DNA from 3 places in the Pseudomonas sp. JL23 genome. Region 2 is predicted to be linked to each of the others. Evidence: predicted binding sites of a transcription regulator. Region 2 holds the regulator's gene; each other region holds the start of a gene.

What was found. The regulator sigma-54, encoded in region 2, starts transcription at its own class of promoters, with help from an activator protein. The targets are predictions, from matches to a motif close to ANTGGCATNNANNTTGCTNT.
Region 1: a site for sigma-54 is predicted at 1,698-1,717, ahead of AC1Z24_RS22765 (circularly permuted type 2 ATP-grasp protein). Genes of this name have one in related genera too.
Region 3: a site for sigma-54 is predicted at 2,110-2,129, ahead of nirB (nitrite reductase large subunit NirB). Genes of this name have one in related genera too.

The regions. Positions count from the first base shown of each region.
Region 1 is NZ_CM167795.1:4,931,046-4,937,859, forward strand. It holds gene AC1Z24_RS22760 (alpha-E domain-containing protein) at 1-241, opposite strand, end outside; gene AC1Z24_RS22765 (circularly permuted type 2 ATP-grasp protein) at 254-1,663, opposite strand; gene AC1Z24_RS22770 (ribonuclease E inhibitor RraB) at 2,091-2,462, opposite strand; gene AC1Z24_RS22775 (hypothetical protein) at 2,671-2,907, opposite strand; gene AC1Z24_RS22780 (LTA synthase family protein) at 3,081-5,177, opposite strand; gene speE (polyamine aminopropyltransferase) at 5,544-6,404, opposite strand; gene AC1Z24_RS22790 (PLDc N-terminal domain-containing protein) at 6,619-6,810, opposite strand.
Region 2 is NZ_CM167795.1:1,005,248-1,012,061, forward strand. It holds gene pmbA (metalloprotease PmbA) at 1-268, shown strand, start outside; gene AC1Z24_RS04835 (FagA protein) at 472-861, shown strand; gene AC1Z24_RS04840 (hypothetical protein) at 894-1,370, shown strand; gene AC1Z24_RS04845 (superoxide dismutase) at 1,372-1,983, shown strand; gene AC1Z24_RS04850 (HPr family phosphocarrier protein) at 2,250-2,522, opposite strand; gene rapZ (RNase adapter RapZ) at 2,539-3,396, opposite strand; gene ptsN (PTS IIA-like nitrogen regulatory protein PtsN) at 3,399-3,866, opposite strand; gene hpf (ribosome hibernation-promoting factor, HPF/YfiA family) at 3,879-4,187, opposite strand; gene AC1Z24_RS04870 (RNA polymerase factor sigma-54) at 4,264-5,760, opposite strand; gene lptB (LPS export ABC transporter ATP-binding protein) at 5,946-6,671, opposite strand; gene lptA (lipopolysaccharide transport periplasmic protein LptA) at 6,672-6,814, opposite strand, start outside.
Region 3 is NZ_CM167795.1:3,878,675-3,885,488, reverse strand. It holds gene nirB (nitrite reductase large subunit NirB) at 1-1,982, opposite strand, end outside; gene AC1Z24_RS18035 (nitrate- and nitrite sensing domain-containing protein) at 2,235-3,473, opposite strand; gene AC1Z24_RS18030 (SDR family oxidoreductase) at 3,653-4,426, opposite strand; gene AC1Z24_RS18025 (LysR family transcriptional regulator) at 4,569-5,456, shown strand; gene AC1Z24_RS18020 (hypothetical protein) at 5,521-6,045, shown strand; gene AC1Z24_RS18015 (GntR family transcriptional regulator) at 6,106-6,814, opposite strand, start outside.

The sequences.
Region 1 (6,814 bases), 3.0 Mb from region 2:
CTGCGTCCAGGGCGAAGAAATGCAGCATGCGCTCGGCATGCAGCTCGCCATGACGCTCCAGATAGGTCTCCAGGGTGCCGGTGATCAGCAGCGGCATGGCGATTTCATCCAGCCCGTCGCCACGCCCGTCCTGGGGCATCAATGACAGCGAATAGCTCACGTCCAGCATTCGGGCGAGATTCTCCGCTCGCTCCAGGTAACGTGACATCCAGTACAGATCCGAGGCAGTTCTACTTAGCATTGGCAGGCATCCTTAATCCTCGACCACCCAGGTGTCCTTGGTTCCGCCACCCTGCGACGAGTTCACCACGAGCGAGCCTTCGCGCAATGCAACGCGGGTCAGGCCGCCGGGCACGACGCGTGTTTCGCGGCCGGAAAGAACGAATGGGCGCAGATCGATGTGTCGCGGGGCGATGCCGTTCTCGACAAAGGTCGGACAGGTCGACAGGGACAATGTGGGTTGCGCGATATAAGCGTGTGGCTTGGCTTTGAGGCGAGCGCGGAAAGACTCGATTTCCGCCGCCGTGGCCGCAGGTCCCACCAGCATTCCGTAACCGCCGGAGCCCTGGGTTTCCTTGACCACCAGATCACCCAGGTTGGCCAGCACATGGGACAACTCTTCGGGCTTGCGGCACTGCCAGGTCGGCACGTTCTTGAGGATCGGCTCTTCATCCAGATAGAAACGGATCATGTCCGTGACATAGGGATAAACCGACTTGTCATCGGCGACACCCGTGCCGATGGCGTTGGCCAGCACGACATTGCCGGAACGGTAGGACGACAGCAGGCCGGGCACGCCCAGCATCGAATCCGGGTTGAACGCCAGGGGATCGAGGAAAGCATCATCCAGACGGCGGTAGATCACGTCGACAGCCTTGGGGCCATCGGTAGTGCGCATGAAAACGCGATCGTCACGTACGAACAGGTCGGCGCCTTCCACCAGCTCCACGCCCATCTCCCGTGCCAGGAAGGCATGTTCGAAGAACGCACTGTTGAAGCGACCCGGCGTCAGCACCACCACGCTCGGATTATCCAGATGGCTTGAGCTTTTCAGGGTATCGAGCAGCAGGCTTGGATAATGGTCGATAGGGGCAATGCGTTGCGCGGAGAACAGCTCGGGGAACAGACGCATCATCATCTTGCGGTCTTCGAGCATGTAGCTCACGCCGCTGGGGGTACGCAGGTTGTCTTCGAGAACGTAATACGTGCCGTCACCATCGCGTACCAGGTCGACACCAGAGATATGCGAGTAAAGATCACGATGCAGGTTCAGGCCCTGCATTGCCAACTGATACTGCTCGTTGGCCAGCACCTGCTCGGCCGGGATGATCCCCGCCTTGATGATACGTTGGTCGTGATACAGGTCGGCGAGGAACATGTTCAGCGCCTTGACGCGCTGAATACAGCCTCGTTCGACGATCCGCCATTCGCTGGCGGGGATGCTGCGCGGGATCGTGTCAAAGGGGATCAGGCGCTCTGTGCCCTGTTCGTCACCATAGAGCGTGAACGTGATCCCGGCGCGGTGGAACAGCAAGTCGGCTTCACGCCGGCGTTGAGCCAGCAATTCAGGAGGCGTGTCACCCAGCCAGCGGGCGAACTCCCGATAATGCGGACGGACCAGCCCGCCTGCATCGTACATCTCATCATAAAAGGTGCGGATCATGCCGTACTCCTTGTCACCACGGACACCAAGAGCCTTCGCAAGGCCCGTGCCATCGGCATAAACGCTTATTTATCAATTGGTTAGATATACAACAAACGAACAACGCACCATTCCTGTGCAATATCCGCCCTCACCAATTCTCCTACGCCTCATTCGGAAGCGTCCTTCATCGTTAAATCTATCACCAGCATAGCCAGAGTTGATTTCCCGAGGAGACATTTGTTTCCGGATAATCCCGGGCAACCTAGCAAACACAAGTGTCAGCCGTAGCCACGCGAAGATTTTTCGAAAAGACAACAGCGTTTGCGATGACCGGAATTATTATTGGACTTCCCTTTGGGCCACTCTCTTGAGTGGCTTTTTTTTGCGCACGACATTTCAAAACAATAAAAAAACGGCCAGCCCTGTGAGGGGCTGACCGTCGCTTTTAACACGAGTAACGCGGAGTCATATTTGCAAGGCGTTGCTCAGCTGATACTTCCTGGACCACTCCCCAGCCCTCCACCTCACCATCGAGCGGGGTGATGGCCATCTGGAAGTCCTGTTCAAAATCCCCGATGCCGTCGTAAGTGGCATGCATGACTTTACTCAGTTGCATATGCCATGCGCCGTCATCACCGGGGTTGATCTGGGTATTCAAGGATTCTCCACGAAATTGCTCTGCTGCCTGCCGGGCCCGCTCCTCGTTCGGGAAAGTGGCATAGAACTCGATGGGATGGATACGTGCGAAATCGAAACCGCTCTCTTTCATGCGGCGCAGTACGTGACCGCTGATGTCATCTTGATAGGCTGTGCTCATGAAACGTCCTCCTATGCAACGATAGATAGAGTTTCAACGCTCCCGAACGCAGCAGATACTCTGCCGCGAAGGAGTCAAGCATGAAGCGGACAAGCCCGGGCAGTGTGCCCGGCGTAGACATGGAAGAGTCCGGCAAAGCAATTGACCGGACTCATTTGCAGAGTAACCCCAACTTCGGCGTTCTGCCAATGGGCTTTTTGCTGGTCGTTCAGGACGCTTCGGCGATCGAGATAATCTTGACGCTGTTCTGCTCATCCAACGACTTGACCGTAGGTTCTGCGGTGCGTCCCTCAAGATCGTTGAGATCCAGATCGGATGTCACCGGATACAGATATTTTCGCAGGAGCTGTGCCGCTTCTTCCTCGGTTGGCCGCTGCTCGGCGGGATGAGGGTACTTACGTTGTTCGCCATCTTTATCCTGATACGAAATGATCCACTGCTTCATGATGTCTCCTCAGCTCGGCCGGGAAAACGGCTTACCTGATTCGGACATGAGCGCGCGGGCATTCGTTCAAAAAACACCGGGGCTCACCTATCACCGACATGACGTTTTGTTGGAGCTCATTGCAAAAAAAAGGGCGCCATCACTGGCGCCCTCTCTTGTTTCGAACAAAACCCTTACTGGCCCTTGTTCTTGCTCGGTGCCACACCCGCAGTGTTATCCAGCAGGCTCTTGGTCGCGGTTTGCAGGAAGCTTTCCAGCTTCAGGCGCAGTGCGTCCAGGTCAGGCACATCCTTGAGTTCTTCGGCATGCTGATTGCCGCCCAGGGTGTAAGTCAGGACCTTCGGATCCATGCCTTTGGGCTCGATCAGGATACGGTCACCGGTAATCAGGGCGACGGTCTGCTCGCTGCCCGACGGTTTGATCACACCGAAGCCCTTGTCGCCTTCCGGCAGGTTGAGCAGGTCACGGCCCCAGCACTGGGTACGGGTCTCGCCACCGAGGCGGCCCATGATGGTCGGCACGATATCGATCTGCGTACCCACGGTGTGGCTGCGCTGGCCAAACTTCTGCTGGATGCCCGGTGCGATGATCAACATCGGCACGTTGAAGCGGCCCAGATCCATTTCCGTCAGCTGCGTGTTGTTGCCGAAGCCATGGTCGCCGACGATGACGAAGATGGTGTCCTTGAAGTAAGGCTCTTTCTTGGCCTTTTCGAAGAACTGGCCCAGGGCCCAGTCCGCATAACGCATGGCGGTCAAGTGCTCGCTCAGGGTGCCCTGATCGGTCACGCGCTCCACCGGCAGATTCGCTGGCAATGCGTAAGGCGTGTGGTTGGACAAGGTCTGCAACAGGGCATAGAACGGCTTGCCGGTGGCTTCACGGGCCTTCAGTTCCTGGTTGCCACGGTCGAACATGTCCTGGTCGGAAACACCCCAGGTCGGATCGGAGAACACCGGGTTGATGAAGTCGTTGCGGCCGATGAAGGTGGTCATGCCCTGGTTGCTGAAGAAGCCCGACTGGTTGTCCCAGGCGAAATCGCCGTTGTAGACATACACGTCGTCATAGTTGCGCGCGCTGAGCAGCGCTGGCAGACCGGAGAGCTTGTGGGCACCCTCGGGCGTCTGCATCAGGTATTCGAAGCCCGGCAGGTTGGGGAAGCACCCCATGGTGGCGAACATACCCTGGTGGGTATGGGTGCCGTTGGAGAAGAAACGGTCGAACAGCAGGCCTTCCTGGGCCAGCTTGTCGAAATACGGCGTGATATTGGTCTTGGCCCCCAGGGCGCCCACCGAGTGACCGGCGAAGCTTTCCATCAGGATCACCACGACGTTTTTCACCGGCAGCGTGTTGGCGGCAGGCGGCGTGAAATCACGGCGAATGGCGGCGATATCGGCATCCACCAGCTTGTCGTTGGCGGTCAGCAGCATGTCACGCACGGTCTGTTGTGCCAGGGGCTGCGGTATGGTGGATTTCCAGATATTGGAGCGATCATCGGAACCCAGGCTCTTGGCCGCTTCGATCAGCGACAGAGTGCCGTTGAGCCCCATCTGGTTGGCGAAATTGGAGTCCGTAGTGTAGGCATCCCCCCAACGCAGCGGAGGACCTTGGCGCAGCGTGCCGCGGGCAGCAACGACGGCGATGGCGACGCAGACCAGTAGAACGGCAATGCGTTTGTACCAGGGGGCAACCGAACGATTGCTGTTGGCACCAATGCTGAATTCGCGACGCGGCCGGGTCATACGGTCAACGCCCTTGAACACCAGGCTCAGCAGCCAGGTCACCAGCGCCCAGGCGATCAGGTAGCGGGCCACCGGGAAACCGTACCAGAGCATGCTCATGACGGTCTTGGGGTCTTCCTTGATGTACTGGAAGACCAGACCGTTGAGGCGCTGGTGGAATTCACGGTAGAAATCCATTTCCATCAGGCCCAGGAACAGCGTGATGCTCGCTCCCAGCGTCAGCCAGAAACGGAACAGCCCACGCCAGCGCATGACCCTGGCACTGAGCAGAGCCAGCAGCAGCGGCGCGATCAGATAGACCGTCAGGCGCAGGTCGAAACGCAGGCCATTGCCGAACGCCTCGAAAAAGGTCGAAGCCGGGGTCTGACCGATCATTTCCCGGTTGTAGACCAGCAGCGCCAGCCGCAGCAGGCTGTACATCACCATTAGCACCAGACCGCTGATCAGCGTGTAGGCCAGATGCGATTTGACGGTGGGTTGAAGCGCGCGCGCGGAGGCGGGCTTATGACTCAGGGCGTCCGTTTGGGCCATGTCGTTCTAGGATCCGTTGGATTCAGGTTGAAGTTCAAAATTACCGGTGCAGCCGGTTGCGACCAGAGGGTCGGCCGCCGATGAGGGGGCAAATGTTACGTCATTGCCCCAGCTTGTGACCGACAGGCAGCACACATGGCGCGCAAGCCTGAAAGCTAACGCCTCTCAATGCAAGGGCCTACACCGTTGGCAGGCAAAATTTCATCGAGGATTTTCGAGGCCGCAGAGTGAAAATTCTGTCGTGCGCGGGTTGTGGCGGTGTAACGGGACATCGACAAAGCCGGAGATTGTGTAAGCAGTTGTGTTCACGACTGCAAAAATGCACTCGCCCGGGCATTTTCGACGATGCCCGGGCACTTCACAGACTCAGTCGTTGCTTGGCTTGTTCACAGCCTGGAGCACGTATTGCGGCAGAGCGAAGGCGCCGATATGCACTTCCGGATTGTAGTAACGGGTGATGATGCCGCTGCCAGCGAAGCGCTGGCGCAGGATGTCCAGGGGCAGCTTGCGATAGTCGCTGTTGGTCGCACCCCAGGCGAAGGTCATGGCGCCGCCGATATAGGTCGGAATCGCCGCCTGGTAGAAATGCCAGTCGGCAAACAGGCCACGCATGCGCCCGGCCGTGGTCTGCACGCCGCTGAGCTGCATGAACGGCGTGCCGTTCTGGGTCACCAGGATGCCGCCTTCGTTCAGGCAGCGATGGCAGGCCTGATAGAAGTTCTCGGAAAACAGCACTTCGCCCGGACCGATCGGGTCGGTGGAGTCAGAAATGATGACGTCGAATTTCTCTTCAGTGGTGGCGACAAAGCGCATGCCGTCATCAATCACCAGGTTCAGACGCGGGTCTTCGAATGCGCCCTTGGAGTGCTCCGGCAGGAACTCCTTGCACATCTCGACCACAGTGGCGTCGATCTCGACCATGGTGATGTGCTCGACACTGCGATGCTTGGCCACTTCACGCAGCATGCCGCCGTCGCCGCCACCGATGATCAGCACGCGCTTGGCCGCGCCATGGGCCAGGATCGGCACATGGGTGAGCATCTCGTGGTAGATGAACTCGTCGGCTTCGGTGGTCTGGATCACGCCGTCCAGCGCCATGACCCGGCCCATGCGCGGGTTCTGGAAGATCACCAGATGCTGATGCTCGGTACGCACTTCGTGAAGCATTTTTTCCATGCGAAAGCGCTGGCCATAACCTTCGTACAACGTTTCTTGATAATCGCTCATGGGTTGAGTCCCTTAATGCTGATGGCAGGACGGTGAGCCGCCCCATAAGAAAGGCGCGCATTCTACGTCGCTAATCATGACAGGTCGAACGTGCACGCGCTCAGACCGCCTGGAAGATCGGATTTGGAATGAAATTCCTACAGGCGTGTGTTGGCCGAAAAAACAAAAACGCCCGACTGCAAAGGCAATCAGGCGTTGGTGAAACAGGCAGGCGTCAGATCCGCACATTACCCCGCGGGCCAAGGATCGCCCAGAGGATCAGGCCCAGCACGGGCAAGAGCACAATCAGCAGGACCCAGAGGATTTTCATCCCGGTCTCGGCGCCACTTTTCAACACGTTGATAATGGCCCAGATATCCAGGGCCAGAATGATCAGTCCAACCAATCCATTAAAGCCGGAACCCATGGTA
Region 2 (6,814 bases):
CCTGATCCGCCGCATGGGCCGCGGTCTGTTCGTCACTGAGCTGATGGGCAGCGGCCTGAATATGGTCACCGGGGATTACTCCCGTGGTGCGGCAGGTTTCTGGGTCGAGAACGGTGAAATCCAGTTCCCGGTGCAGGAAGTGACCATTGCCGGGAATATGCGCGACATGTTCAAACAGATCGTCGCCGTGGGCAGCGATCTGGAGCTGCGCAGCAATATCCGTACGGGTTCGGTGCTGATCGAGCGCATGACCGTAGCGGGGAGCTGAACCGCCCCGAATTGAAGTGATACCTGTGGGACCGGCTTTAGCCGGGAAAGGGCCGGTCCAACCGCTGCATCTCTTTGCTCAGATCAGCCGCTTTCCCGGCTAAAGCCGGTCCCACAAAAATCGCAGTTCAATTCATCTTTGTCCTTGTAGTGATTATCAATCTCATTTAATAATGAATATCATTTCAATAATGAGATTGAGTCATGGGCCTTGTTCTGCACGAATCTGCGCATTTGGACCACTGGCGTTTCCTGGGTGTGCGGGTGCGCTGCGCCCTCGATGCTGACGAACCCCGCTCAATCGAACATTACCTTGCCGAAGGGCGCTATCTGGCGCGCTTCACCGCCACGCCTCAGCCACTGATCGCCGAAACCACCTTGCGTCTTTTGCTCGATACCGCGCGCGACACGGTATTGCCCTGGCATTGGCGCTGCCTGTGTCTGGATCAGGCCTGGCGCCCCCTGCGTGACCTGCACGCTCTGGCGCAAACCCCGGCCCGTCGCGAACGCTATCAAGCCTGCGTCCACGAATTGGCCGCCTGCGTCCTGCAGCCTTCGATCACACCCCATGAACTCATAGCCGCCGGTCTTTGACCGACACCCGTCAGCGTCTCAGGAGGTATGTCATGCAGCATTGGAAACGCACCATTGAAGAGGCCAATCGCTGTTTCAATCGCGGCGATCTGGTTGATGCCCGTGAGCTGTACCTGCAGGCGCTGGCGCTGGCCCAGGTGTTGTTCGAGCGTTGGGCGAACGTGGATGAGGCGGTTGCCGCCTTCGTCATCTCGCACCACAACCTGGCGGATCTGCACCTGGCTCTGGGGCAGCCGGAGGAGAGCGCGGAGTACCTCTGCGCGGTTCATCAGCATTTGCTCCAGGTCATGCAGGAGCAGCGCCTGTCCCCGGCCTTGCGCCAGGCGGCGCTGCGTCACAGCAGCAAAACCTACATCGAGCTGCTCGGTTTCATCAGCGAATACGGCGAGTACCCACGCACTCACCGACTGCTCATCAGTGGCGGCGAGCAATCGCGCATGTCACTGCAGCGCAATGCTGCGGCCATCCCCGATTCCACCTACCCCGGCCACAATTACGGAGTTCATTGATATGCCTTATACCTTGCCTGCCTTGCCTTACGCCTACGACGCGCTGGAGCCGCACATCGACGCGCAGACTATGGAAATCCACTACAGCAAGCATCACCAGACCTATATCAACAACCTCAACGCTGCCGTCGAAGGCACCGAATGGGCTGAATGGCCGATCGAGAAGCTGATGGCAGCGGTGCAGCAGCTTCCAGAAAAACTGCGCCCGGCCGTGATCAATCAGGGCGGCGGGCATGCCAACCACTCGCTGTTCTGGGCGGTAATGGCGCCTGCCGCTGGTGGCTTGCCACAGGGCGAGGTGGCCAAGGCCATTGATGAGCAGTTGGGTGGCTTCGATGCGTTCAAGGACGCCTTCACCAAGGCTGCGCTGACCCGTTTTGGCAGCGGCTGGGCCTGGCTGAGCGTGACCCCGCAGAAGAAACTGATCGTTGAAAGCAGTGGCAACCAGGACAGCCCGCTGATGAATGGCAATACGCCGATCCTCGGCCTGGATGTCTGGGAGCACGCCTACTACCTGCTGTATCAGAACCGTCGTCCTGAATACATCAACGCTTTCTATAACGTGATCAACTGGGGCGAAGTGTCCAGGCGTTATCTGGCCGCCGTGGCCTGAGTCTCATATAACAAGAATTAAGGCAGTTTATGCGTCTGGATATTCATAAGGTCGGCAGGGGGCGAAGATTTCGCCGGGCGGCAGGATTGATTGTGTTTTTGCTCGGTGTCTTACTGTTGATTGGCCGGGCGCTGGGCTGGCTGGCTTTTTAACCTGTGGGACCGGCTTTAGCCGGGAAGACTGCATTACGGACAATGCACATGTATCGGATGTACGAGCCCCTTCCCGGCTAAAGCCGGTCCCACAGGGGCTGAGGCGTCGGCGGTTTACTCGCCTTCATCAAAGTAGTTATTGATCAACTCGACCAACCCATCCAGTGCCGCCTGTTCGTCATCGCCTTCGGTGTGCAGGTGGATGTCGGTGCCTTTGCCTGCTGCCAGCATCATGACTGCCATGATGCTCTTGCCGTCGACCATGCTTTCCGGGGTACGGCCGACCCTGATCTGACAGGGGAACTTGCCCGCCACGCCGACGAATTTAGCCGCTGCGCGTGCGTGCAGGCCGAGCTTGTTGATGATGGTGATTTGACGAGCGGGCATCGCAGTGAAAGTCCTTTCAGCTGAGGTCGCGGTGGCGGACCTGAACGTTCTTGAGGGATTGTTGCAGCACTCGGCCCAGGCGTTCCGTCAGATAGACCGAGCGGTGATGCCCACCGGTACAGCCAATCGCAATGGTGACGTAGGATCGATTGCTGGCGGCAAAGCGCGGCAGCCACTTGTTGAGGTAGGCAAAGATGTCCTGAAACATCTCTTCGACATCAGGTTGGGCCGCGAGGTAGTCGGCAACGGGTTGATCAAGCCCCGACTGCTCGCGCAGTTCGGGTTTCCAGTAAGGGTTGGGCAGGCAGCGTACGTCGAACACCACATCGGCTTCCACGGGCATGCCGCGCTTGAAGCCAAAGGATTCGATCAGGAACGCAGTGCCAGGCTCCGGTTTGTCCAGCAGCCGCAGTTTCAGGGTGTCGCGCAGCTGGTAGAGATTCAGGTGGGTCGTGTCGATGGACAGGTCGGCCAGATCGATGATCGGGCTCAACAATTTGCTCTCGTCACGTATCGCTTCAGCCAGGGAGCGATTGGCATTGCTCAGTGGGTGGCGACGACGGGTTTCCGAGAAGCGCTTGAACAGGGTGGCTTCGTCCGCATCAAGATAGATAACGTCGCAGCGGATATTGCGCGAGCGAACTTCTTCGAGCATTTGCGGGAAGCGGGTCAGGTGGCTGGGCAGGTTGCGCGCATCGATGGACACGGCGAGCATCGGCTCGGCCAGCTCGGTATTAATCAAGGCGCGTTCAGCCAGCTCCGGCAGCAGGCCGGCGGGGAGGTTGTCGACGCAATAGAAGCCGCTATCCTCCAGAACATCGAGGGCCGTGCTCTTGCCTGAGCCGGAGCGGCCGCTGACGATGATCATGCGCATGATCAGTTACCTTTGCCCTGCACTTTTTTGACCACTTCATAGAGGTCATCACTGCTTTTGGCGCTACGCAGTTCTTTGCGGGTTTCTGCGTTATCCAGCATGCCGGCGATCTGGCGCAACAACTCGAGGTGGGCGTCGGTGGCCGCTTCGGGGACCAGCAGGACGAACAGCAGATCGACAGGTGCGCCGTCGATGGCGTCGAAGTCGATGGGCTTTTCCAGGTGAAATACCGCGCTGACCGGGTCAATGCAGCCCTTCATCCGGCAATGGGGGATGGCGATGCCGTTGCCAAAACCGGTCGAACCCAGTTTTTCGCGGGCAACAAGGCTCTCAAACACCGTGCGATTATCCAGGGCAGCAATGTCATGGGTAATCAGTTCGGCGATTTTTTCGAGTACGCTTTTTTTACTGCCACCCGGCACGTTCACGAATGAACGGCCGGGGGTCAGGATATTTTCAAGTCGGATCATGTAGGTGGGGTATCAGCGCGCCGCTGCACCTTGCAGGCTGCGTTGCTGTTTTTCCTTATGCTTGAGCAATTGTCTGTCGAGCTTGTCGGTCAGGAGGTCGATCGCTGCGTACATGTCGGCATGTTCCGCGTTGGCGACCACCTCTCCGCCGGGGATGTGCAGGGTGGCTTCGATTTTCTGTTTCAACTTCTCGACCTCCATGATCACCTGCACATTGGTGATTTTGTCGAAGTGGCGCTCCAGTCGTCCGAGTTTCTCGGTGATGTAGTCGCGTAGGGCGTCGGTCACATCCAGTTGATGTCCACTGATGTTGACTTGCATACCGCTTTCTCCTTATTGCCAGTGCATAGAGAGGCAGGCTTATGCCTGCCACTGGAACGCTGCCAGCTTGCCATCGTCACATCAGGCGCTTGCGCTCACTGGACGGTGCTATCCCAAGTGATTCGCGGTATTTGGCTACTGTGCGACGGGCTACTTGAATGCCTTGTGCCTCCAGTAAACCAGCGATCTTGCTGTCACTCAACGGCTTTTTCTGATTTTCCGCAGCAACCAGTTTTTTGATGATCGCGCGGATGGCCGTGGACGAGCATTCTCCGCCTTCGGAGGTACTTACGTGGCTTGAGAAGAAATACTTCAGTTCGTAGATGCCGCGGGGGGTATGCATGAATTTCTGCGTGGTGACGCGGGAAATGGTCGATTCATGCATGCCGACCGCTTCGGCGATATCGTGCAGGACCAGAGGCTTCATCGCCTCGTCGCCGTACTCGAGGAAGCCGCGCTGATGCTCGACGATCTGGGTGGCGACCTTCATCAGGGTTTCGTTGCGGCTCTGCAGGCTCTTGATGAACCAGCGGGCTTCCTGCAACTGATTGCGCATGAAGGTGTTGTCGGCACTGGTATCGGCGCGACGGACGAAACCGGCGTACTGCGGATTGACGCGCAGGCGCGGCACCGACTCCTGATTGAGTTCGACCAGCCAGCGCTCGTTGTCCTTGCGCACGATCACGTCGGGGACCACGTATTCAGCTTCGCTGGACTCGATCTGTGAGCCCGGGCGCGGATTGAGGCTCTGTACCAGCTCGATGACCTGGCGCAGTTCTTCTTCCTTGAGCTTCATGCGGCGCATCAGTTGGGTGTAGTCGCGGCTGCCCAGCAGGTCGATGTAGTCGGTGACCAGGCGCTGAGCCTCGGCCAGCCAGCGGGTCTTGGCGGGCAGCTGGCGCAGTTGCAGCAGCAGGCATTCGCTGAGGTTACGCGCGCCGATGCCGGCTGGCTCGAATTGCTGGATACGGTGCAGAACCGCTTCTATTTCATCCAGTTCGATGTCCAGCTCGGGATCGAAGGCGTCGAGGATTTCTTCGAGCGTCTCGTCCAGGTAGCCCTGGTTGTTGATGCAGTCGATGAGAGTGACGGCGATCAGGCGATCGGTGTCGGACATTGGCGCCAGGTTCAGTTGCCAAAGCAGGTGGCTTTGCAGGCTTTCCCCGGCCGAGGTACGGGTGGTGAAGTCCCATTCGTCGTCGTCATTGCTGGGCAGGCTGCTGGCGCTGGTCTGGTAGACGTCTTCCCAAGCGGTATCCACCGGCAATTCGTTGGGGATGCGTTCGCCCCATTCACCGTCTTCCAGGTTGTCCACGGTTGGCGCGGATTCCTGCTGGTAGGTTGGCTCCTGGATCTCGGTGCTGGTTTTCGCTTCGACGTTGTCGGCCAGTGGGTCGGCGTTGTCGAAGTCGTCGCCTTCTTCCTGGCGTTCCAGCATGGGATTGGACTCCAGCGCTTCCTGGATTTCCTGTTGAAGGTCCAGAGTCGACAACTGAAGTAAGCGGATGGCCTGTTGCAGCTGCGGCGTCATCGTCAGCTGCTGGCCCATTCTCAAGACTAGCGATGGTTTCATGGCAGGGGCTAAACACCTTATTCGCCGGCGCACACGCGCCATCCACTACAGGGCGCCGGGGCGCCAACATAAGCAAATTATATGCCTGAAACCGAAGTGTTTGCCTAGAGTGTGATGCAATTAAAATTGCATCATCCCCGGCCCTCAGGCATTGCCCGTTGCAGGGCAGTGAAGCATCGCAGCCATCAGAGGCGAAATTCGTGTCCGAGGTAGACTTCTTTCACCAACTGGTTGGCCAGAATGGTTGCCGAGTCGCCTTCGGCGATCAGTTGCCCGTCGTTGACGATGTAGGCGGTTTCACAGATGTCCAGAGTTTCACGGACGTTGTGGTCGGTGATCAGGACGCCGATGCCCTTGGCCTTGAGGTGATAAATGATTTGCTTGATGTCGCCGACCGAAATCGGGTCTACACCGGCGAAGGGTTCGTCGAGCAGGATGAACTTCGGTGAGGTTGCCAGCGCGCGGGCAATCTCGACCCGGCGACGTTCGCCACCGGACAGGCTCATGCCCAGGTTGTCGCGGATGTGGCTGATGTGGAATTCCTGCAACAGGCTTTCCAGCTCTTTGCGGCGGGCAGCGGTATCCAGTTCCTTGCGGGTTTCAAGGATCGCCATGATGTTGTCTGCAACCGACAGCTTGCGAAAGATCGAGGCTTCCTGAGGCAGATAGCCGATACCGGCGCGGGCACGGCCGTGCATGGGCTGGTGGCTGACATCCAGATCGTCGATCAGTACGCGACCCTGGTCCGCCTGGACCAGGCCTACGATCATATAGAAGCAGGTCGTCTTGCCTGCGCCGTTAGGGCCGAGCAAGCCGACGATCTGACCGCTGTCGATGGACAGGCTCACATCGCGCACCACTTGGCGGGCCTTATAGCTTTTAGCCAAATGCTGGGCTTTCAGCGTTGCCATTTACTGGGCCTTCTGCGGAGTGTTCGGTGGAGTGGTTTTGTTCTTCGGCTGGATAACCATGTCGATGCGCGGACGTGGCGCGGTGACCTTGGCGCCATTGGCACGACCGGCGTTGACCACTTGCTTGACGGTGTCGTAGACGA
Region 3 (6,814 bases), 2.9 Mb from region 2:
GCCACGCTGTCCTGTACGCCGTAACGGCACCAGGTGCTGCCGACGCAGGATTTCACGGTGCGCAGGGACTTGCCGTAGGCGTGACCGGTCTCGAAGCCGGCGGCGATCAGTTCGCTCCAGATATCCGGCAGCTCGTGCAGTTGTGCGCCGAACAGGTCGATGCGCTGGCCGCCGGTGATCTTGGTGTAGAGGTCGTATTTCTGCGCCACTGCGCCAATCGCGATCAGGCCCTGAGGAGTGATTTCACCGCCGGGAATGCGCGGCACCACCGAGTAGGTGCCGTTTTTCTGCATGTTGGCCATGAAGGTGTCGTTGGTGTCTTGCAGGGGGATCAGGGCCTTGGCGGTGATCTGCTCGTTCCAGCACGAAGCGAGAATCGAGCCGACTGCCGGCTTGCAGACATCGCAGCCGATATGGCCCTTGCCGTGACGGTCGAGCAAGGCTTCGAACGTACGAATGCCTTCAACCCGGACGAAGTGGTACAGCTCCTGACGGGTATGGGCGAAGTGTTCGCACAGGCTCTTGTCCACGGCGACGCCTCGGGCGCTCAGTTCATGCTCGACCACCTGCTTGATCAGCGCCTGGCAGCCGCCGCAACCGGTGGCGGCCTTGGTGCAGGCCTTGACCGAGGCAACATCGCTGCAGCCACTGTCGATGGCGGCGCAGACCTGGCCCTTGCTGACGTTATGGCAGGAGCACAGGGTGGCGGTGTCGGGCAGGGCGGCGGCGCCCAGTACCGGCGCGCCTTCACCTGCGGGCATGATCAGCGCCGCAGGGTCGGCGGGCAGGGTGATGCCGTTCTGCGCGTATTGCAGCAGGGTGTCGTAGTAACTGTTATCACCGACCAGTACCGCGCCAAGGACATGTTTGCCGTCAGCACTGACCACCAGGCGCCGGTAGCTGCCGGTGAGTTCGTCGATGTAGCGATAGCTGCGCGAGCCGGGCAGGGCGCCATGGGCATCACCGATGGAGCCGACATCGACGCCAAGCAGCTTGAGTTTGGTCGACATGTCCGCACCCTGGAACGACGCGCCTTCGTCACCGCACAATTGCGCGGCGACGCTGCGGGCCATCTGATAGCCCGGCGCGACCAGGCCGAAAATACTGCCATTCCAGGCCGCGCATTCGCCGATGGCATGGATGGCCGGGTCGCTGGTCAGGCACTGGCCGTCAATCGCCACGCCGCCGCGCTCGCCCAGTTGCAGCTCGCTGCTGCGGGCCAGGGCGTCCTGGGGCCGGATGCCGGCGGAGAACACGATAATGTCGGTTTCCAGGTGAGTGTCGCCGGCGAAATTCATCCGGTAGCGATAGTCCTCGCCCGCCGTGATGGACTGGGTGGCCTTGGACAGGTGCACGCCGACGCCGAGATCCTCGATACGTTTTTTCAGCGCCGCACCGCCGAAGTCATCCAGCTGTACGGGCATCAGCCGTGGCGCGAACTCCACCACATGGGCTTCCAGGCCGAGAGACTTCAGGGCATTGGCGGCTTCCAGGCCGAGCAGGCCTCCACCGACCACTACGCCCCGGCGCTTGCCTTCAGCGGCGGCGCGGATGGCGTCGAGATCATCGAGGGTGCGATAGACCAGGCGCGATGCTCCTTCGGCGCCCTCAACCGGCGGCACGAACGGATAAGAGCCCGTGGCCAGGACCAGTCGGTCGTAGGCAAAGGCGCCCAGCGTTGTAGTGATTTGCTTGGTTGCGCGGTCGATTGCCAGCACCGGCGTGCCCAGGTGCAGGGTCAGGCCCGGCTGTTGATACAGCTCGGCATCGCTCATGGCCAAGGCTTCGCAGTCGCTGCCGCTGAAGTATTCGGACAGGTGCACGCGGTCATAGGCGCGTTGGCGTTCCTCACCGAAGACCAGCACCTGGTACTGTTCCAGGGCGCCATTGGCAATCAGTTGCTCGACGCAATGGTGGCCGACCATACCGTTGCCGATCACGATCAGGACAGGTCGTTCAGTGGAATGAGTGAGTGCGTTCATGGGTATTCCCCCGGTCAGGCTTTGATCTGGTTTTCAGGCGCGCAAAAAAAAGCGCCCCAGACCTTTCGGTCTCGGGCGCCTTTGCCAAATAGAGAGGCTGCTTGTTCTGGGCAGCGACAGGAGTGACTAAGCAGGCTTTGTGCCAAGGTGCCGGACGCGGCGAAAACCGGGGTGTTGAAGAGGGTGTCGAGGTGATAGAGGTCCGTTATTGCCCCGCGCTGGGGCGTCGCGCTCCGTGATGGTGCTGCGAGTTCACTCCTGAGCCTGGGCCAGAAAGCGTTCGGCCATGTCGATCAGGCGTACGCCATTATTCATGGCGGCCTGTTGCATATGCTTATGAGCGGCCGGTTCGTCCAGTTGGAAACGGCTCATCAACAGGCGCTTGGCCTGCTCGATGGTTTTGCGCTCGGCCAGGGCGCTGCGGGCGGACTTGAGCTCGTCGCTGAGGCGATGCATGTGCCGTGACTGCTTCTGCAGCAATTCGAGTAGCGAGTGTTGCAGCGGGTCTTCAGCACTGGCCTGATCAAGGCTGCGCCCCTGCACGCTGAACAACAGCGGCTGAGGATCGACGGCGCGGGTGGCCAGGCGACTCAGCAGCGTGCGATGGTTGTCCAGTTCCTTGGCCGCGCGGTCCAGACGCTCCTGGCAGAGCTGGCGCAGGCCATCGGCGAGCAGCCCTTCAACACTGTGCATAGCGTCGATGCGCTGGCTGCACAGGTCAAACCACAGCTCGGCCAGACCCGGGTCCACGGTCTGTTCGGCGCTGGTGCGGCGGGCCATTTGCCGTAGTTGTTGCAACTGTCCGGCGTCGGCCTCGATCTGCTCCCAGCGTTGCTGCGCAACACTGTCGGCGTACTGACTGAATACCTCGCTGCAGCGCAGTTGGCTGCAACGCAAATGTTCCATCTGTTCGTGGCGCGCCGGGTCGAAGTAGCCGTTGGAAAAACCGACCGCCCCGCAGGCGCGCTCTTGGCCGGAAAGCTCCTTGCACTGCATGAAGTTGAACATGGCCACCAGGGCCCGAGTGATCTGCGGGTCGATGGCGGTGTCGGCGGCTTCGAACACCACGGCCAGCAGGCTGGCGATCAGGCGGCTGAAATTCTCGGTGGAGTCGACCACCGTGACGTTGACATCACGGACCTTGCGGCGCAGCGGCGGGAGGTCGTCCAGGCTGTGCAACATGTAGGCGAGGCGGTGGCAGAGACGCGCGCGGTCGGCGCCTTCGATATCCATCTGGTCCAGGTAACCGCGCACTGCCTGCTCGCACAGGCGCGCTTCGTCGCTGATCTGATCAAGGGTTGCCAGCAAGCGTGGCTGAGGCTGGCCGAGATACAGATTGGAAAAACCGCGTTCGCGCTGCATGGCATGCACCAGATTGCTCAGCAACGTGACCAGGGTGCAGGTGCGGGACAGCGCATCCAGGCCCTGCTTTTCGCAGCGACTGGCAGCGAGCATGAAACGCAGGGTGGCGGGCAGTTGTGGGTCTTGCATGTGAGGCTCCGATTCGCGTGGTGCATGGATTCCCATAGGCAAGAAAGGCGCCAATGCAGGGAGCAGCTGCAATCCGCGCTCAAGGTCAACTCCGTTACGGCTACCTCTAAGGCGAGCTGTTCCTCGCCCTGTGACTGACGAACCTGGCTGGTGTCTTGCAGCCACGGCGTTGTCAAAAATCAGAACAACCAGTCGACTAAAAGCTCACCGCCGGAAACCTCAAGCACTGTTCCGGTGACATAGGGATTGGTCATCAGAAATACCGCAGCGTGGCCGATATCGGCGATTGTGCCGACACGCCGGGCCGGGAACTTCGCTCTGACCCTGGCACGGATTGCTTCAACGTCGTCGGACGGCAGGGCATCCCAGAATTCTGTGTCGATAAAGCCAGGGCGTATGGTATTGACCCGGATGGGCGCCAGCTCCAGAGCGAGAGACTGCGACAAGGCATCCACCGCCGCGAATGTCGACGTCACTGCAGCCAGGCCGACTTTTGCCCTCGCACCGGTACCTCCTGTGAGAAACGTCATTGAGCCACCGGTTGCAAGGTGCGGCGCGGCGTAACGAGCGCAAGCCCAGGTGCCGAGAAACTTGCCATCCAGATAGCCACGTACACCCTGCATGTCCGAATCCATGAACGAGCCCCAAGATCCGATTTCCGGTCCTGCGGTTACAACGAGGTGGTCGATTTGTCCAATTGCTTCGAACGCGGCCCGGACTGCGGCCTCGTCACGCATGTCCAGGCGGACATGGTCAAACATGGAAAGATCGGGCCCGTGATCGACCGAACCATCCCGGCGACTGGCGACAGTGACGTGCGCACCCGCTGCGTGAGCTGCCTGGGCGACACCGAGACCGATCGCCCTTTTGCCGCCGACGACCACCACGTGTTTACCCGCGAGGTCAAACGACAGAGGTGCAGGGCTTGTTGGTGCTAATGCAATGTTACTCATATCCAATTCTCCTTGTGCGCTAAGAATACGTGCCGTCACGGACTCAAATTTGTGATGCCGTCATGTTGAGGTGAAGAATGGATCAAGACAATAATGCGAATATTCGGAACATCTCGGACAAATATTCTCAAGCGGGCAGATGATGGGATCTTTGAGTGGTATTGAATTTTTCGTGCAGGCGGCAGAGACCCGAAGCTTCTCCGAGGCGGGACGCAATCTGGGGGTCTCATCGTCGACCGTTGGAAAAAGCGTTTCCAGACTGGAACAGCGCTTAGGTATTCGCCTGTTTCATCGTAGTACTCGCACCATCACACTCACGGCTGAGGGGGAAATGTTCCTTGAGCGTTGTCGGCGCATTCTGTCTGAGGTCGAAGCTGCTGAGCTGGAGCTTTGCGAAACGCACGCGGTGCCGCGTGGGCGACTGCGTATCAGTCTTCCGTTAGCCAAAGAACTGGTAATGGCTACGCTGACTGCGTTCATGCGCCGTTATCCTGCTATCACGCTGGACGTGGATTTCTCGGATCGGCTGGTAGATGTCATTGACGAAGGTTTCGACGTGGTTGTGCGCACGAGTGAGATTTTTGATTCACGTCTCATGTCCCGAACGCTTGGTGATTATAGGCTGCTGCTAGTAGCCTCCCCGGCTTACCTGGAGCAGCGGGGAACACCGGCCAGTCCCGCTGAACTGGCGTACCACGCCTGCCTGCAGCACAGAGTTCCAACCGCAGGCATCCTGGAGCGTTGGCCTCTTAGAGCCGTAGAAGGAGAGATGGATTGGGTCCTGCCAACCTCAATGGTGTGCAATACCCCTGCTGCACTTCTGGACATAGCCGTTTCAGGGCTAGGTATCGCTTGTCTGCCAGACTTTATGGTGCGAGGCGCCGTTGAGCGGGGCGAGTTGGTTGAGATACTCGCTCCACACGTCGAACACCGCGGTACCTTTACGCTGCTTTGGCCGTCGAGCAAGTTCCTGTCACCGAAGATCCGGGTATTCATCGATTTCATCGTCGAAAACTTCGGTTTGACGTGAGCCGGCAACCCTATGTGTTTGATGAACGCTGCTTGCGGCGAGCGCTGAAACGGGACGATTACAGATGACGACATCACTTGGCTCCCACGAGGTTTTCATCATCCGACCGAAAATAGGCATCGGTCGCTTGCTCCTTGTCCCACTGCTTCGCCAGATACCTTGGGGCATCACGGCAGTCTTGTGCATCAGCTTATCGACCGGACTGTCGTTACCTGGGAGGGAATGGCCGGGCATCATCCTCTCGAGCCTTGTTGTAATGGGGTGGGTATATCGACTGGGCAGAGATATCAGGGAGCATGCTTCACTGGCTGTGGAGTCTTCCGGCGTGGCTTTGCTCGGCGGATATCGGCTAGCAAAACGCACACCGCTGCGCGTAGTGCTCAAACCCAACGGCCGCCCGGCAACTTTTCTTACGTCCTACAGCAACTATGTCGAGTATGAAAACGGGCGCTTGCTGATCGCTTGCCGTGTCGTCGGAAAAAAACTCAATCAACAGAAACAGCTTGCCTGTGAGCTGGCGGCGTTTCTGGGCGTATTTGCATATGTCGATGATGGTTCCGGACGATTGAAACGGTTAGCCGGGCAATAGCGAGGTTCCTGGCGCAACTGGGCAAATCAAGCTTTTTCCATTGCAGCGCACAACCCGTCTTTATTTGGCGGAGCTGGATTTGAACACGCCGCTGAGCACAAACGCATAGCGTTCCGGACGGATAAAGAAGGTGGTGCGGTCGCAGCAGCGCCCGTCGGCAAAGTAAGAGGTACGCTCCATTACGAGCAGCGCGGTGCCGCGTTTGACGTGCAGCGTCGTGGCCAGGCTTGTATCGGCTGTTTGCGCACGAATGGCCAGGTCGGCACGGGTGACGGCCTGGCCGGTGATCGATTCCAGGATCGAATAGATCGGTTGATGCTCAACATCTGTCCAGACCACGCTGGCCACTTCGGCCGGCAGATGGCTGCGGCCCAGGGCGATGGGTTCGTCGTCAACGAAATGCAGGCGTTCCAGCAGCAGGCAATCGCTCGCTGCTTCAAACAAACCGCGCAAGACTTCCGGGACGGGCTGCAGTTTATGGCTGATCACCTGCATGCTCGGTTTGAGCCCTTGCAACAGCAAGGCTTCATGAAAACTGCGCAACGCATCCAGACCGTGCCGAACCTGTTTTGCCGCGACGAACGTGCCTTTGCCTTGCTTGCGCTCCACCACGCCATCGTCGCTGAGTTTGCCCACCGCCAGACGCACTGTGACGCGGCTCACCCCAAAGCGTTCGCCCAGTTCGGCTTCTGACGGCAGTTTGCCCGAGGGTTCGAAATCGCCGCGCTGAATCTCCTCCAGCAAACGATGGGCGATCTGTTCGTAAAGC